4 regions of the Ensifer sp. VA4 genome follow, and region 2 is predicted to be linked to each of the others. Evidence: riboswitches for the same ligand, from Rfam matches in the RefSeq annotation. Region 2 holds a riboswitch; each other region holds the start of a gene.
What was found. Region 2 has a riboswitch for thiamine pyrophosphate ahead of thiD (bifunctional hydroxymethylpyrimidine kinase/phosphomethylpyrimidine kinase). Riboswitches for the same ligand answer to the same signal wherever they lie in the genome.
Positions count from the first base shown of each region.

Region 1: another riboswitch for thiamine pyrophosphate. It lies ahead of thiC (phosphomethylpyrimidine synthase ThiC); the one in region 2 lies ahead of thiD (bifunctional hydroxymethylpyrimidine kinase/phosphomethylpyrimidine kinase).
Region 3: another riboswitch for thiamine pyrophosphate. It lies ahead of thiO (glycine oxidase ThiO); the one in region 2 lies ahead of thiD (bifunctional hydroxymethylpyrimidine kinase/phosphomethylpyrimidine kinase).
Region 4: another riboswitch for thiamine pyrophosphate. It lies ahead of thiB (thiamine ABC transporter substrate binding subunit); the one in region 2 lies ahead of thiD (bifunctional hydroxymethylpyrimidine kinase/phosphomethylpyrimidine kinase).

Region 1 covers NZ_JBVQPO010000011.1:124,595-127,787, reverse strand. Annotated here, with positions in the region: gene thiC (phosphomethylpyrimidine synthase ThiC) at 183-2,003, opposite strand; TPP riboswitch at 2,094-2,222, opposite strand; gene AC0C6X_RS20150 (sigma-54-dependent transcriptional regulator) at 2,319-3,193, opposite strand, start outside.
Region 2 covers NZ_JBVQPO010000009.1:168,914-172,106, reverse strand. Annotated here, with positions in the region: TPP riboswitch at 957-1,059, shown strand; gene thiD (bifunctional hydroxymethylpyrimidine kinase/phosphomethylpyrimidine kinase) at 1,303-2,112, shown strand; gene AC0C6X_RS17315 (glycosyltransferase family 4 protein) at 2,270-3,193, opposite strand, start outside.
Region 3 covers NZ_JBVQPO010000011.1:264,394-267,586, reverse strand. Annotated here, with positions in the region: gene AC0C6X_RS20810 (thiazole synthase) at 1-737, opposite strand, end outside; gene thiS (sulfur carrier protein ThiS) at 741-938, opposite strand; gene thiO (glycine oxidase ThiO) at 935-1,906, opposite strand; TPP riboswitch at 2,063-2,183, opposite strand; gene bioB (biotin synthase BioB) at 2,643-3,193, shown strand, end outside.
Region 4 covers NZ_JBVQPO010000004.1:197,997-201,189, reverse strand. Annotated here, with positions in the region: gene AC0C6X_RS08080 (thiamine diphosphokinase) at 1-618, opposite strand, end outside; gene AC0C6X_RS08075 (GNAT family N-acetyltransferase) at 703-1,188, opposite strand; TPP riboswitch at 1,335-1,452, shown strand; gene thiB (thiamine ABC transporter substrate binding subunit) at 1,601-2,611, shown strand; gene thiP (thiamine/thiamine pyrophosphate ABC transporter permease ThiP) at 2,619-3,193, shown strand, end outside.

The DNA.
Region 1 (3,193 bases), on a different contig from region 2:
TCGTCTTGCAAGAGCACCACAGCAGACGGCAGCTTGGCGTGAATGACGGGTTCGCTGGCGACGACTTTTGCGTGAGGCTTACATATCGTTCAACCGATACAGGGGCAAGCTAGTCGCCCACGGCCAGCATCCGCCTTGCTGTCGGAAGGGACTGCGAGGCGTCCCTCCCGACGTGTTGCGCGTTAACTCCCAGCTTCGACTTCGCCGACCGGCATATAGAGGTCGCCGCCTTCGCGATACTTGGCGGCCATCGCCTCCAGCCCTTCCTTCTGTGCTTCCGCCCGAATGTCGTGCGAGATCCGCATCGAGCAGAACTTCGGGCCGCACATGGAGCAGAAATGCGCCACCTTGTGCGCTTCCTTCGGCAGCGTCTCGTCGTGGAAGTTGCGGGCTGTCTCCGGGTCGAGCGACAGGTTGAACTGGTCTTCCCAGCGGAACTCGAAGCGGGCGCGTGACAGCGCGTCGTCGCGCACCTGCGCGGCGGGATGGCCCTTGGCGAGGTCGGCGGCGTGGGCGGCGATCTTGTAGGTGATGACGCCCACCTTGACGTCGTTGCGGTCCGGCAGGCCCAGATGCTCCTTCGGCGTGACGTAGCACAGCATGGCGGTGCCGAACCAGCCGATCATCGCGGCGCCGATGCCGGAGGTGATGTGGTCGTAGCCGGGAGCGATATCCGTCGTCAGCGGTCCGAGCGTGTAGAACGGCGCCTCGCCGCAGACGGCGAGCTGCTTGTCCATGTTTTCCTTGATCTTGTGCATCGGCACGTGACCGGGGCCTTCGATCATCACCTGACAATCCTTGGCCCAGGCGATCCTCGTGAGTTCGCCGAGCGTCTCCAGTTCGGCGAATTGCGCCGCGTCGTTGGCGTCGGCGATCGAGCCGGGGCGCAAGCCATCACCGAGCGAGAAGGAGACGTCATAGGCGCGGCAGATGTCGCAGATCTCCTCGAAATGCTCGTAGAGGAAGCTCTCCTTGTGATGATGCAGACACCACTTGGCCATGATCGAGCCGCCGCGCGAGACGATGCCGGTCACCCGGTCGACGGTGAGCGGAATGTAATGCAGCCGCACGCCGGCATGGATGGTGAAATAGTCGACGCCCTGTTCGGCCTGCTCGATCAGCGTGTCGCGGTAGACCTCCCAGGTCAGGTCCTCGGCGATGCCGTTGACCTTTTCCAGCGCCTGATAGAGCGGCACGGTACCGATCGGAACCGGCGAATTGCGGATGATCCATTCGCGGATGTTGTGGATGTTGCGGCCGGTCGAAAGGTCCATGACCGTGTCGGCGCCCCAGCGGGTCGCCCAGACCATCTTTTCGACCTCTTCGGCCATCGACGAGGTGACGGCGGAGTTGCCGATATTGGCGTTGATCTTCACCAGGAAGTTCCGGCCGATGATCATCGGCTCGGATTCCGGATGGTTGATGTTGGCGGGCAGGATCGCCCGGCCGCTGGCGATTTCCTGGCGCACGAATTCCGGTGTGACATGGTCGGGGATATGGGCGCCGAAGCTCTCGCCATCGCGCGCTTTCGCGCGCGCCGCATCGCGGCCGAGGTTTTCTCGGATCGCCACGAATTCCATTTCGGGCGTGATGATGCCGGCGCGGGCATAGGCAAGCTGGGTTACCGCCTTGCCGGCCACTGCCTTCAGCGGCGCATGCTGGAACGGGAAGGTCGGCGTCAGCCGGTCGCCGCTGGCAAAGCCGTTGTCCTCTGGCCGGACGGTGCGCCCCTCGTAGGTTTCCACATCGCCGCGGGCGACGATCCAGTTGCGGCGGAGCCGCGGCAACCCCTCCTCGATGCGGATTTCGGCATCGTCGGCGGTATAGGCGCCGGAGGAATCATAGACCGTGACCGGCGGTTCGCCCGAGGTCGGGTGCAGCGCGATCTCACGCATCGGCACGCGGAGATCCGGATGCAGGATGCCGGCCTTGTGAACTTTTCGGGATGCCGGAAGCGGACCTTGGGTGACCGAGAGGGCTGCGGGCTTTGTGGCAATATTCATGACGAGGCTCCAAGTTTGCGATTGGAGACCCAGTTCTGATGCCGGAAGGATGAAAGACGCGCCGCCAGGTGCTGAACGCACGGAATCCTGGCTTCGATATCTGCACCGTCCCTACGCCAGTATGAACTGGATCAGGTTCAACGGGTCACTGCGCCACAGCCGGCGAGCCGGCCATCCAGCAGAATCTCAGCCCCTTGCGGGACCCCCCTGGTGAATGCCCAAGAGATAGCCATCGAACGGCACGGGTCGTCAAGCGTTAATCCGCTTATCGATCCGATTGCGCGTACTGCGGGTATATCGAGTCTACCGTGGAACTCAGCGGTCGGCCTTCACCGATCCTCCACGCTCCGCATAGTCGGCGCGGTTGATGCCGTGGCGCTGGAGCTTGTCGTAAAAGGTCTTGCGCGGAATGCCGAGCGCTTCGATGGTCGCCTTGACGTCGCCGCGCTGGGCTCGGAGCGCCTCCTTCAGGATCTCCGCCTCGTAGCGTTCGAGCCGCTCCGGCAGCGCGAAACCGGACTGTTCGGCCGAGGCAACGGGCTGCCCCAACGGGCCTTCGACGCCGAGCGCGACGCGTTCGGCAAAATGCGAAAGCTCGCGCACATTGCCAGGCCAGTTGTGCGTCATCAGGTGCTGCTGCACGGTCGGTGAGATGACGGGCATGTCACGCTTGAAGCGCTCGACTGCCCGGGTCAGGAAGTGCGAGAAGAGCAGCGGGATGTCGTCACGGCGTTCGCGCAGCGGCGGGATCGACAACGTCACGACGTTCAATCGAAAGTAGAGATCTTCGCGAAAGTCACCGCGCTGCGCCGGGTCGCCGAGATCAATTTTTGCGGCGGCGATGACGCGGATATCGACGGGACGGACCTGATTGGTGCCGAGCGGCGTAATCTCGCGAGCTTCAAGAACACGCAGCATCTTGACCTGGGTCGCCGGCGGCATCGCCTCGATCTCGTCGAGGAACAGCGTGCCGCCGCTGGCGTGTTCGATGCGACCGACGCGCTTCTTCAAGGCGCCAGTGAAGGCACCCTGTTCGTGGCCGAAGAGTTCGCTTTCGATCACCGTTTCCGGCAGGGCGCCGCAGTTCAGCGCGACGAAGTTGCCGTTGCGGCGCCGGCTCCAATTGTGGAGCAGGGTGGCAACCACTTCCTTGCCGCTGCCGGTTTCGCCGGCGACGAGCACGTCGACAT
Region 2 (3,193 bases):
CTTACCGGGAATCTCGCGCCGTCTGGATGGCGCCGATAACCGACGCAATGAAACATATCGTCGGACGCTCATCAATGAAGTGGCCGCCGATCGTGATGGTCGAACCCCTGGGCTCGTCTTCGTGATTCATTGGATCGGGCCCCACACCGAACTGCGCTGCCGAAGCTGTGCCGGGCCAAAGAAACGCGACGCCTGAAGACATTGTCGATACTGTGCGACAGCTCGATTATTGCCAATGATGAAAGTGAGTGCCGGTGACCGGGAACGGCACCGGCACCGGCATCGGTAAACACGGGAGCGGGTCAATCGCTCAGGTCATTTCGCAAGAATCCGGTCTTCAATTCCCAGTGACGGGGTCGGGTCGCGGCTTAATCTGGCCAGTGAGGCGATGTTGCTCGGAATCACGCCAAAGACGCGGCATGTGGCGGCCGAGGCCGGGAAATTGGGGGCACTCATCCGCTAGGCCCCAGAGATCTTCAGCCGTTAAAACTCGCGACACACGCATATCTGTTCCTCCGTCGCGCGGCAGAGACCTCAAGACCCCCACAGGATCGTATCCAGATCAGCAAAATCGGTGTTACGAAATAACGCCGATACAATGCGTGCTGCCTGGGTTGCGGCACACGGGATCTGGCTAAAATGCCCGCGTATCACCCGATCGCCAGACTGGAGAGCGCCGAGCGGCTTCGAGATCGACCATAGAGTTCGTCCGATCCACTTTTGAACTGGTATAGAGTTCAAACCAGAAGATGAGGGCGGCGCCGGTGCCCCGCCTTTCCAAGCCAAGGGCCTAGATTAGAGACAACGACGTGAGAGAAACTCTCGCTGAACGTCGAGCGGCTTCGCGGCAGCGCCGCCGACCATATTTGTCCCAGCTGTGGGCATTGGTTGGGAACACGATGACATAATGTTGATCGCCAATAATTGACATTACCTCCCACGCTCCCCTAGCATCCAATAATGCCGAGGGGCGCATCTGACGGTGCTGAGATGGCGGTGAGCCAGACCCTTGAACCTGAACCGGATCATACCGGCGTAGGAACGGCGGGGCCTCCATCGGCACATCAGCCGCGCCTGCGCCTTTCATCCGGATCTCCATCATTTGGTTTTGGAAAGATCGCTGATGCCTGCACGTAGTTTAGGATGTTGCGACGGAGAATTCCGGGAGCCGAGCCGGCCAGTAGCTACCCTCGATCATTCGGGTTCCTCGCTGGCAGCTGGAATGGGCGCGCGCCTTAGCACCCGGGTGCGAGCAGCCGTCCACATTGAGCGCACCACCTCTACCTGCCACGGAAGCTGGACATGACTGCTATCGCTGTCACTATTGCAGGATCGGATTCCGGTGGTGGTGCCGGTATCCAGGCGGATCTGAAGACGTTTTCGGCGCTCGGCGTCTATGGCGCCAGCGTGATTACTGCTGTCACGGCGCAGAACACCCGTGGGGTCACGGCCGTCGAGGATATCTCTCCGGCCGTCGTCACAGCTCAGATCGATGCGGTGTTTTCGGACCTCGCCGTTGGCGCGGTGAAGCTCGGCATGGTGTCCCGCCAGGAGACCATTACCGCGATCGTTTCCGGTTTGAAGAGGCACGGACAGATGGCCGTCATCGATCCCGTGATGGTCGCCACTTCAGGTGACGTATTGTTACGTCCGGATGCGATCGCGACGCTCAAGGAGGAGTTGCTGCCACTTGGGCTTATCGTGACGCCGAACCTGCCTGAAGCGGCGTTGTTGACAGGACGCGCGATTGCGCAGAACGAGACGGAGCTGGCGCGCCAGGCGGAGTTGCTCCTGAAGCTTGGTGCGCGCGCCGTGCTGATGAAAGGCGGGCATGCGAAGGGCGATGAAGCGGTGGATATCCTCTTTTGTGGCGACACCCTCTTGCGCCTGTCGCGCTCGCGGGTCGAGACAAGGAATGATCATGGCACCGGCTGCACACTGTCAGCCGCAATCGCGGCTGGTCTTGCCCGCCGGCAGACGCTTGAAGACGCGGTTGTAGCCGCCAAGACCTATCTGCACGAGGCGCTTGTTGCCGGAGCGGACTTGACGATCGGGCAGGGGCGGGGACCGGTCCATCACTTCCATCAGTGGTGGGGCCGAAGCGGCGATTAATCCCATTCCCGAAGCCGTGTGCCGGTTTCACCGTTCAAGTTCAGCTAAGAAAACCAAGTCATTCCATTGCGGATAAGCGATGGAATGACCTTCGAGGCGAGAAGTTCGTCGCTTGCGAGATGCGGACGCGCGACGGGGACGGCGCGCGCGTTTCGGTTCAGGCTACCGCAGCGCTGACGTGAGCCGGCTGCTCCGCCTTGAGCAGTTTCCGGTAGAGCGCGACATGTTCGCGGCCGCAGTCGACATGGCTCATCGGGCGCCTGAGGGTTGCCCGAAGATTGTCCCAGGATCGCGGTGTGCTCAGCACATCAAGCATCCGATCGGCAAGGTCTTGTGCGCTGCCGGCCCGGAAATGATAGCCGTCCAGGCGGTCGCGAACTTTCTCGGCCATGCCGCCGATATCCGAACACAGGATCGGTCGACCATGGTGCAGGGCTTCCTGAATGACGACCGGAGAATTCTCCCACCACACCGAGGGCATCACCACCCAGTCAACCGAACGCATCAGCCGCGGCATATCCTGGTTCTGGTAGGCACCATAGAAGCGGACGCGCCGGCCGGCGTCCTCGATCAGCTTCGCGACGCGCTCCTGATACCCGGTCGGCTGGCGTTCGAGGTTGCCGCCGAAGATCATCAGCGTGGAATCGTCACCCCAGATCTCCTCGGGCACGCGTGACACGGCGTCGATCAACACATGCACGCCTTTGAACGGGGTCATCTGCCCGAAATAGGCAAAGCGGTTGCGTCGTGCCGTCGGCGTTGGCAGTTCGCGTGCGGGGGTCTTTTCCCCCATGACGATGCCGTTTTCGATCACGAAGATCTTCTCGGCGGCGATGCCCCACTCGACATAGCGATTGGCGAGAAAGGCGCTCGGGGCGATGAAGGCGTCGGCAAGGTTCAGCATGCCCCGCACGAATTGCTCGCGGCGGACGAAGCGCGACACCGGGATTTCGGGGAAGCACGTGTGGCAGCTGATCGGCGAGGCGCCATTGCATAGCTGACCCGAGGGTCGCTTCACCATTTGTCCGTGGTTGTGACAGATCGGCAGATATTCGTGGAAGGTCACGACGATGCGCGCTTT
Region 3 (3,193 bases), on a different contig from region 2:
GGTACGGCAAAATCGCGCGGTTCGAGCATGCCTGCCTCGAGGGCATCGCGTCCGGCATCGATCGCCCGGGCGAAGGCCGACGCCATGAGGGCCGGCTTCGCCGCTCCGGCGACGGCGGTATTGAGCAGCACCGCATCGAAGCCAAGCTCCATCACCGCCGTTGCGTGCGACGGGCGGCCAATGCCGGCATCGACGATCAGCGGCATATCCGGAAAATGGGCACGCATGGCTCTCAAGGCGGAGATGTTCTGTGGCCCCTTGGCGCTGCCGATCGGCGCGCACCAGGGCATCAGCACCCTGCATCCGGCTTCGACGAGGTGCTCGCCGACCACCAGGTCGTCGGTCGTATAGGGGAAGACCTCGAAACCTTCGGCTGAGAGGATGCGTGCCGCCTCGACCAACCCGAAGACATCGGGCTGCAGCGTATCCTGATGGCCGATGACTTCGAGCTTGATCCAGTTCGTGTCGAAGACCTCGCGCGCCATCTTCGCGGTCAGCACCGCCTCCGACACCGAGTGGCAACCGGCGGTGTTCGGCAGCACGCGCACGCCGAGCGCGCGGATCAGTTCGAAGAAGCCGCCGCCTTGTTTTCCGCCGGCGGTTTCGCGACGAAGCGAGACCGTGACGACCTCCGTTGCCGACGAACGAACCGCGTCTTCGAGGGAGGCAGGCGAGGGGTAGCGGGCGGTGCCCAGAAGCAGGCGGGAACGCAGTTCCTGTCCGTAAAGCGTCAGCATGCCTCAGCCTCCTTTCATCGGCGAGAGAATTTCGATCCGGTCGCGATCGTTGAGGGAATGGGCCGAACGGTCGGCCCGGTGCACCAGCTCGCCATTGACGGCGGTAGCAAGCCAATCCCCTTCGAAGTCGAGTGTCGCCAGAAGCTCGGCAAGGGTCGTGACTGCGAGGTCATGCTCCTCGCCGTTGACAATCAATTTCATGCGGCGTCTCCCTTCAGGTTCCAGGCAAGCGCAAGGTCCGCCGCTTCCTCGGCCAAGGCCGGCGAAAGCAGGAAGCCATGACGGTAAAGCCCGTTTAGCGCGATGGTGTTTCCGGCGCGATTGATGCGCGGCAGGTTGTCTGCAAAGGCCGGTCGGACGCCGGTGCCGGTTTCGAGAAGGCGCGCCTCGCCGAAGGCAGGGTGCAGCGCATAGGCGGCATTCAGCAACTCCATCAGGGAGCGGACAGTGATCGGACCGCCATCATCGGATTCGATCATGGTCGCCCCGCACATGAAGAGGCCGTTGCCGCGCGGCACGATGTAGAGTGGGATGCGCGGGTGGATGAGACGGACTGGCCGCGACAATTCCACTTCATCGCTTTGCAGGTAGAGCATCTCGCCACGTACCCCACGCAGTCCGGCGGTGCTGCTGATTCTTGCGGCGCCACGGCAATCGGCGATCAGATCGTAGCCGCCATCGCTATCCGTCTCGCCGATGAGGGCGACACCGCTTTCGACAAGCTTTTGCCTTAGCAAGGAAAGCGCTCGGCGCGGGTCGAGATGCGCCTCGCCCGGAAAAAACAACGCCTCCCGGAAGCGCCCGGCAAGCGCCGGCTCCAGCGCTGTGACCGCCTCGGCATCGAGCCACTCGAAGCCGGAGGTGCGTGAAGCGAAGCGTTTGAGTTCGCCGGCGTCGCGTGGCGGGGCGACGACGAGGGTGCCGTTGCGCGATACCTCTCCGGGAAGCGCCCGATCCCACCAATCGATGGCGGCTATGCCGCGTGTCAGCACCGGTTCCTCGGCGCTCTCGCGCTCGCACCAGGGCGCAAGCATACCGCCGGCAAACCAGGATGCGGCCCCGCCGAAGTCTGGCTGCCGCTCCGCAACCGTCACTTCGACGCCTCGGGCGGTCAATTCATGGGCGAAGGCCAGTCCGACGACGCCGGCGCCTTTGATGAGGGCGCGCATGGTCAATGCGCCCAGCCGCGGCCAGCGGGACGTGTGATGGGAAAAGTCGCGGTGAAGATACGCATTGCCGAGGCTCCATTATTGGAGACCCAGTTCGACCGGAAGGGAGGGAAGGACGCCTTGCCGAAGTCTGTACGCGCGAACGCGACGATTGCGGCAGCGATGTCTGCACCGTCCCTACGCCAGTATGAACTGGATCAGGTTCAACGGGTCACTGCGCTGCGCAAACCGCCTAGCAGAATCTCAGCCCCTTGCCGGGACACCCCTGGTGAATGCGTTAAACTGACCGGCAGTGTCGGTCCTTGTCAAGGCCTGCCGTCTTCTACACGATGGGTAGAATCCCGGCTGAAAAAATAATCTATAAAATTGCCGCCGAGAGATGACGCGTGCGCAGCGAGTTGTCACTTGCGGCTTGCCGGGCGAGCAATCGCCCGGTTCGGAAACGCTGCAAGCCGCAAAAGCGATCATTCAAATCGGATATCACTCGCTGATCGCTGCATTTCGTCGGGTGCCGCCATCGTTAAGCATTTGCAGTGCGTTCCGGCATCCTCCGCTATTTCTGCTGGCCCTAATCGAGTTGCATTCTGCGCCCACTGGTTGAATATTTCCGTCGGTTTTTCCGAGGGGTGGTTGCTTGCTCAAGAATGAGAAGAAATTATAGATAATATCAGAATCTATCTATATTGCTTCGCGAAGCCAGAGGGAGTGAGCAGCAGTGCTGGATGCAAACATATCGATCGAGCCGACTTCGAACACCGTCGAAACCACCGAAAACCGGTGGGATCTCGCCGAAGCGCAAGAAATCTATCAACTGCCGTTCAACGACCTGCTGTTTCGCGCCCATTCCATCCATCGCTCCCATTTCGATCCCAACGCCGTCCAGATGAGCCGACTGCTCTCGATCAAGACCGGGGGCTGTGCCGAAGATTGCGGTTATTGCAGCCAGTCGGCACATTACCCGACCGGGCTCAAGGCGTCGAAATTGATGGAGGTCGAGCGCGTTCTCGCTGAAGCGCGGAAGGCAAAAGACGGTGGCGCGACGCGCTATTGCATGGGCGCCGCCTGGCGCAGTCCGAAGGAGCGCGACATGGAGGCGATTGTCGCCATGATCAGCGGCGTCAGGGCACTCGGCATGGAGACCTGCATGACGCTCGGAATGCTGACACCCGCCCAGTCCGAGCGTCTCGCGGACGCCGGGCTCGACTACTACAACCACAATGTCGATACGTCGGAGCGGTTCTACAGCGAGATCATCACCACCCGCACCTTCGCCGATCGCCTGGAGAC
Region 4 (3,193 bases), on a different contig from region 2:
CACGATGGCGCGGCCGCTCTTGAGGCTGAAGCGAAGGGGACCCTCCGCAACATTGGAAACGGTTCGGGACGAGCCGAACGGCAGGGTGAAATCGTCGAGCGGGTAACGCGCATTGACGATCGAAAGACCGGCGAGCTCGGTCAACCCCAGGACCGAAAAGAGGCAACCCTTCGGCAGGTCGAGCTCGAGCGTACCGGCAAGCAGCGGATAGGCCTCTTCCTCGCCGGAGGTCATCAGCACCGAAAGCCCGCGCTCGGCAAGGGCGACCGCCTGCAACAGGTGCAGGAAGGCATGGTCGCTGCGGGTGCCGCCAAGCGCACCGGCAAAGATCAAGCTGTCGGCACCACGCGACAGGGCAGCCTCGACGGCGATCTCGCCATCCGTGGCCGCCTTTGCCGCCGGATAGGCCTCGCGCGGAACGGAGGCGAATTCGGAAAGCAGGGTGTCTTCAGTCGAATCGAAATCACCGACCCAGACATCCGGGACGATGCCGAGCAGACGGGCGTGCCGCATGCCGCCGTCAGCCGCGACGAAGCGGCTTCCGCCGAGCTGGCGTGTCAGCCGGTCGGTGCTTGTGAGCGCACCGCCAAGCAGAATGGTGAAGGTCGATCGAGCCATGGCAAAGCCCATAGCGCAAAGGACCGCGGAAGGAAAACGAAGAAAGCTGCAAGACGGTCGGATCTCAAGATTTTGCGAGAGCCGTCAATGGCCTTCCGGCACCGGATCGGGAGACAGCATGCCGGCATAGACGCCGGGCGTCGAATCCGGAATCTCGATAGCGCCGGCCACACGCTCATAGAACCTCGCCGGGCCGACCCCGCCGATGACCGCATAACCGTAGCCAGCCTCGCGCATCGCCGTCAGGCTTTCGATCAGCAGCGCCTCGCCGATGCCCTGCCCGCGCATGCCTTCGTCGACGCCGGTCGGGCCGAAGAAACCGAGCGCGGTCACGTCGTAGCAGGCGAAACCGACGATCTTCTCGTCATGCACCGCGATATGAATGCGCGTCGGGGTCGAGGAAAAGGCCGCTTCCGCCTCGCCCGCCCAGCCGGCGCCGAAAGTCCTCTCGATCCAGGAGACGATCAGGCGGCGCTCGGGCGCCATGGCGCGGCGAATGCGGATGCCCGGGCCAAGCTTCGACTGGGGCTGCGCCGGCAAGGCATATAGTCGAACGAGCATATCTGGCATGGCATTTCCTCCTCGCAGCTCTCTGCAGCTTTTGTCTTAGCGCGGCTGCCGGCTTACGCAAGCGCGGACGCCATGCCCGGAGCCGCACCAGTCTCGGCTTGCACCAAACACGCTTGCCATGGAACCAACGTGGCGGTAAATCTCTTGGCGCTCTAACGGGGTGCCTTCCGACCGCATGACGGCCGAAGGCTGAGAGGCGTGAAACGCCAACCCGCGGAACCTGATCCGGCTCATACCGGCGGAGGGATTAGACGCGATCGCACCGATACGCCCTTTTCCCGTGCAACAACGAACATTGGGAGAGGTGCTTCGCATGTCCAATTCATCACAGCTCAAAATGATTAGCCGGCTAAAGCAATTCCAGCAAAAGTGCGACGCGGTTTTGCGTCCGGAATTGCGCAAAAGTAAGAAGCTGGAGCGCTTCCGCGCTCTAGCTCTGGCTGCCGCGGCAAGCCTTGTTTTCGCTGGTTATGCAACGGCTGCCGACAAGACGCTGACGGTCTATACCTATGAGAGCTTCATCACCGAATGGGGCCCCGGCGCCAAGGTGGCGGAAGCCTTCGAAAAGACGTGCGAGTGCAAGGTCAACTATGTCGGCGTTGCCGATGGCGTCGAATTGCTTACCCGCCTGAAGCTCGAAGGCGAAGCTTCGAAGGCCGACATCGTGCTCGGTCTCGACACCAACCTCGTGGCGGAAGCCAAGGCAACCGGCTTCTTCGCGCCGCACGGGGTCGACGCCAAGGACCTCAAGGTCCCGGGCGACTTCTCCGACGATACCTTCCTGCCCTATGACTACGGCCACTTCGCCGTCGTCTATGACACCGAAACGCTGAAGACGCCGCCGAAGAGCCTCAAGGAACTGGTGGAAGGCGACGCGTCGCAGAAGATCGTCATCGAGGACCCGCGCACCTCGACGCCCGGCCTCGGTCTGCTGCTCTGGGTCAAGGCCGTCTATGGTGATGAGGCGGGTGCCGCCTGGGCAAAGCTCAAGGATCGCGTCCTGACGGTCACCCCCGGCTGGTCGGAAGCCTATGGCCTCTTCACCAAGGGCGAAGCGCCGATGGTGCTCTCCTATACCACCTCGCCCGCCTACCACATGGTTGCTGAGAACACCGACCGCTACCAGGCGGCCGCTTTCTCCGAAGGCCACTACATCCAGATCGAAGTCGCCGGCATGACCAAGAATGCCAAGGAGCCGGAACTGGCTAAGCAGTTCTTGAGCTTCATGACCGGGCCGGAGTTCCAGTCGATCATCCCGACGACCAACTGGATGATGCCGGTTGGCGCCACCAGCGCGCCGCTGCCGGATGCTTTCAACAAGCTGGTCACTCCGGAAAAGACCTTGCTGCTGCCGTCGGAAGAGGTCGCGAAGAACCGCAAGGCCTGGATCGACGAGTGGCTTGCCGCGATGAGCAAGAACTGAGGCCGGATTGTTCGCGCTTCGCGAAAACCGCATGACGGTTGCCGCCGGGGCATTTTGCCTCGGCGCCTTCCTGCTCTTCGTCGGCCTGGCGATCGCCGCCTTGCTCGCTGAGACCGGCGGCGCGGGCGAGGGCCCCCTGTTCGACGCCTATATCTGGCGCGTCACCCGCTTCACGCTGCTGCAGGCAAGCCTTTCCACGCTGCTATCGGTGCTCTTCGCGATACCGGTGGCGCGGGCGCTGGCGCGGCGGCCGCAGTTTTTCGGCCGCATCTGGCTCTTGCGGCTGATGGCGCTGCCGCTCGGTCTGCCCGTTCTCGTCGGCGCGCTTGGACTCATCGAAATCTGGGGACGCCAAGGGTTCCTCAATGCGGGCCTGCGCTGGCTTGGTCTTGAGCGGCCGGTCAGCATCTACGGCCTGTTCGGCATCCTGCTCGCCCATGTCTTCTTCAACATGCCGCTTGCGGCGCGCCTGTTCCTGGCCGGTCTCGAGCGCATTCCCGCCGAATACTGGCGCAGCGCCGCCAATCTCGGCATGGCGTCCCACGCGCTTTTCCGCTTCATCGAATGGCCTGTTGTTCGCGG